Regions from separate parts of the Microbulbifer sp. VAAF005 genome, predicted to be linked through region 1. Evidence: predicted binding sites of a transcription regulator. Region 1 holds the regulator's gene; the other holds the start of a gene.

Region 1 (2,374 bases):
TCTCACTGATCTAGAGCCCGCCAGCTAAGCTCTCCACTCAGCAAGGTACAAGAGTAAAAATAACAGGGAAATGTATGTCAGGCGGTAAGATCAATACTGCTGGAGTTGATCTCCCGCCAACTTGTGCAAGTACGCCACCCCACCAGCCGGCATAGCCTTTTAGACCGGGGGCAGCTTTAACAAAAATAACTTTGAAAATTTTTTCGGTATTTTAAGATCATCCGAATAATTATTCTTTCACCTGCATATATTTCATAATCAGGGCCGCAGCCTCCTCCACACTATCAACGATATGAAAAAGGTCTAGATCACTGGCATCGATACAATCGCGCTCTAACACTGTATCTACCAACCAATCGTACAGCCCGCTCCAGTAACGCTTACCTACCAACACAATTGGGAAACGCCGCACTTTCTGCGTTTGCACCAAGGTAAGAGCTTCAAACAGCTCATCCAACGTGCCGTAGCCACCGGGAAGTCCAACGAATCCAAGTGCGTGTTTTACAAACATAAATTTCCGTACAAAAAAGTATCGGAAGTTCAAACTGATGTCCTGATATGGATTTGCCGCCTGCTCAAAAGGCAGCTCTATGTTTAACCCAATTGATGCGCCGGGCTGCCCGAAAGCCCCTCGGTTACAAGCCTCCATCAGCCCCGGCCCACCACCGGTAATCACGGGGATCCCTTCAGCCGCGAGCAACTCTCCCAACTTTACCCCCTGCTGATATTCAGGACTGTCCTCTGTAAATCTCGCCCCTCCAAACACTGTCACTGCACCACCTAACGCTATCAGCCGCTCTATCCCATCTACCAATTCAGACTGAATACGAAGCACTCTCCAGGCTTCCGGCATTTTTGCATCCAACATTATTTTTCCCTCTTTGTCAGTTCCTTCAACGCTTTCTTCTCTCCTTGCTTTCTCCATCAATGTAGCAGCTCACAAAGACTAAAACCTGAGGATTGCGCGAACAATAAATCTGTATATAATTCCAGCAACTGTATATAAATACAGAAAACTAGGTAAATCTATGACCAATCTCACCGCTCGTCAGTCCCAGGTTCTCGACCTGATCAAGTCCTACCTGGATGAAACAGGCTACCCGCCAACGCGGGCAGAAATTGCCCAGGAGCTCGGCTTCCGCTCGCCCAATGCCGCCGAGGAACACCTGAAAGCACTCGCCAGAAAAGGCGCCATTGAGATGGTTGCCGGCGCTTCCCGAGGCATTCGAATTCCGGATCACCAATCCGGCTTGCCGATTGTGGGTAGAGTAGCTGCGGGGAATCCCATACTCGCCAGCGAACATATTGAGGATTACTGCGACTTGCCCGCGAGCTTCTTCCATCCCCCCGCAGATTATTTGTTGAGGGTGCATGGTATGAGTATGCGAGATGCGGGCATTCTCGATGGAGACTTGCTGGCAGTGCAAAAGACCGAGCAAGTGCGCAATGGCCAAATCGTCGTTGCCCGTATCGATGACGAAGTCACAGTGAAACGCTTTCGCCGCAAGGGAAATCAGGCAACCGTTCAGTTGCTACCTGAAAATAATGACTTTGAGTTAATTCAAGTCGATATGAGAGATAAGAACTTTGTGATTGAGGGATTAGCCGTAGGGGTTATTCGCCAAACGCCTTAAGCCCCTAAAAACGACAACAGCGGCCATTGGCCGCTGTTGATAAGACTCGAACTAACGCTGATGTTAGTGAATAGTATGATTTACCGGCATTAAATCGTCTTCTTCCTCGAAGTAACCAGCCTCAAGATCGTCTAGATTTTGTACGGCTTCAATGCCCGCTTCCAACATAGCCCTTGCCACAGCAACCTTGTTCTTGCGCAGAAACTGAAGGCTTTCTGCAGAAAAAGAAATGCTTACCAAAGGGTCCTCTTTATGGCCAGCACGACGCAAAGCTACATCGCCATTAGCCAGCTCGATTATTTCAAAAGTTTCGGAGGACATTCGCTTTTCCTTCACGGCACAACAGTTTGCGCCCAGTGTACCACAGGCTTGCGATAAGTTTCATTCATCCAATTTGAGGGCTTCTGGCTCCTGACTTTCGAGGCAGTCTATTACCAGTACGCTATATCAAAGAATTACCTAAACCACTCAAGAGATCACAAGAGAAGAGTGAATTGCTTTGCACGTTGCACCAGCTGCGGGTTATGTCGAGTGGGCCACAACTATTCTATTGTGACTCACTCAAAGGACAGCGGACTTTCCCGCAGAGGTGCGCCTAATATCAACAACCTTCAAAATTCGCAGGAACATTACGAACCTATTCAGAAGTTCACCGAGGTCGAGTAAGCGTATTAGTTAACACTCATCCAAGTGAGCGCGCTGCCTTACCACCAATTCATTCAGCGAGCGATGCCACTGAA
Region 2 (2,374 bases), 590 kb from region 1:
TCGGGCTTGCGAAGTATAGTTGCCCCTGGTTTGAGAGGTGGTTGCTCGGGTAAGGGCCAACGCCAGATTTATCAATAAGTGATGATGCGCCTAATTAAGCCATCAAGCGTCAAAAAGAGGCTTGCTCCGGCAAGGGTAGTGGCAATTGAACAGGGCCTTGCCCCGCCCGGAGGTCTGTGAGTCGCAGGCCTACCCCAAGAAGGCGGATGGGAGCAGGGCGTTTTTCTCGACACTCCTGCAGTAGCTGGCGGAATTCAGAAATACGCCCGGCACGGCTGCTGCGCTCGTGGGTGCTGGTAGTAAAATCTGCGTACTTTACTTTAACGGTGGCGCCATTTACTTCGTAACGATCGCCGAGTTTTTCCAGGCGCTCCAGCAGACGCATATACAGCTCTGTCAGCTGTTCCAGCCATTCGTCAAAACTGAATAAGTCTTCGCGAAAGGTGCGCTCGACACTAACACTCTTGCGGGAGCCATCGCCGCTTACCGGGCGATCGTCAACACCACGGCAAAGGTCGTAAAGGCGGCGGCCAAATTTGCCAAACTTCTTACTCAGTTCAACTTGTGAAAAATTGCGTAAATCCGCGCAAGTGCGAATGCCTTGTCGATGCATTTTCTCTGCGGTTACCCGTCCCACGCCGTGAATTTTGTTGATAGGCAGGCGCAAAACAAATTGATCGACCTCGCTCGGCGTAATGACTGTCAATCCGTCAGGCTTCTGCCAATCACTGGCAATTTTGGCGAGGAATTTATTCGGGGCCACCCCGGCAGAAATAGTGATACCCAGGGTATCGTGCACCCGTTGCCGGATTTCCTCAGCGATCAGGGTGGCACTGCCGTGGCAGCGGCCACTGTCGGTGACATCCAGGAAGGCTTCGTCCAGGGATAGGGGCTCAATATCATCGCAGTAGTCGAGAAATATCTCCCGTATCTGCCCGCTGACCTCCCGGTACTTAGCCATGTTGCCGGGTACTACAATCAAATCAGGGCACAGTTTCTTGGCCTGGGCGGTAGGCATTGCGGAGCGAACCCCATAGCTGCGGGCTTCATAGTTGCAGGTAGAGATCACCCCGCGCCGGTCGCTACTGCCTCCAACGGCCAAAGGGCGTCCACGGAGATTGGGATCGTCACGCATTTCGACCGAAGCGTAGAAGCAGTCACAATCACAGTGGATAATCTTTCTCATGCTGTGATTATATACAGTGTTATGTCGTGCCAGAAAGTAATTTATGCCACTTGGACACCCGGCGATGACAGGTAGGTGAATAATGAGCAGTATTCCGTTGGTCGAGCACCCAGCTTCCGATGATGTAGCCAGGGTTTTTGCTGAGATTGATGACGAGCTGGGGGATCCCCAGTCTGTTCCGTGTCTACGCCCAACACCCGGGATTACTTGAGGCAAACTGGTACAAGTTTAAGACGGTGATGATTCACGGCTGTTTGTCGGCGCAGCTGAAAGAAGCCATTGGCCTGGCAGTCTCAGCCGATAACCACTGTGACTATGGCATTTACCATCACAGTATGTCTCTGCAAATGCTTGGGGTGGAAACGGATGAAGTGATGCGAATTCGCACTGACCCCAAGCATGTGCACTTTTCTGAAAAAGAGCACGCCCTGTTTGACTTGGCGCGCAATGCCAACAGCGCCCCTGATGACCATCGCGAGCACCTGATCGCCGCTGCGCGAAAGCTCGGTGCCGGTGATGATGAGATTCTTGAGGCGTTGGGCGTAATGGAGATGGTACTGGGGGCCAATCACATTGCTGAAGTGCTCAGCCTGGCGCCGACCCGAGTGCCTCACAAGAAGTAATAACAGGCGCCCTTGGGCGGCTGTTCTACTTGGGTCTGCCGAAAATCAGTGCCAGCACAAACATCACAAGGAAAATAAAGAAGAGAATCTTGGCTATTTCAGTTGCGGTCGAAGCGATGCCACTAAAGCCAAAGAAGGCGGCGATCAGCGCAATAACCAGGAAGGTGACAGCCCAGCGCAACATAAGAGGCTCCCAATAGAGTGGAGGGAGCCTTGGGCTCCCGTTCCGCTAATTGATAGAGTCCCGCTCCACAGGTTCCAAATGGTCGCCTGCTTTCATCAGGGTTAGTTGCTCCAGTGTGGCAAACTGGAAGCCCTTTTGCCTGAGTTGCGCAGTAATGAGGGGCAGGGCCTCCATTACCTGATGGTGCTGACCATACATGGGATGCAACAGAACCACACTTCCGTCTTTTGCCTTTTGGGATATATAGTCAGCTGCGACTTGAGCGCCGCCTGCTTGCAGTTGCTCAGTAGGATCGATATCCCAGTGAGCAATCTTGAACTGGTGATCACTTAAAAGCGTGCCCAGCTCGTCAGACATCTTTCCGTGAGGAGGGAGAAACAT

The links. Region 1 encodes LexA, which represses DNA repair genes until DNA is damaged. Its sites were predicted from a motif close to ACTGTNTNTANANACAGT; they were not measured.
Region 2: a site for LexA is predicted at 1,187-1,204, ahead of dinB (DNA polymerase IV). Genes of this name have one in related genera too.

Annotation. Positions count from the first base shown of each region.
Region 1 is NZ_CP120233.1:5,266,307-5,268,680, reverse strand. Features, by position in the region: gene P0078_RS23725 (LOG family protein) at 230-868, opposite strand; gene lexA (transcriptional repressor LexA) at 1,029-1,634, shown strand; gene P0078_RS23715 (hypothetical protein) at 1,698-1,955, opposite strand; gene P0078_RS23710 (DUF6586 family protein) at 2,310-2,374, opposite strand, start outside.
Region 2 is NZ_CP120233.1:4,681,223-4,683,596, forward strand. Features, by position in the region: gene dinB (DNA polymerase IV) at 110-1,186, opposite strand; gene P0078_RS20990 (carboxymuconolactone decarboxylase family protein) at 1,336-1,809, shown strand; gene P0078_RS20995 (DUF1328 domain-containing protein) at 1,835-1,993, opposite strand; gene P0078_RS21000 (polysaccharide deacetylase family protein) at 2,039-2,374, opposite strand, start outside.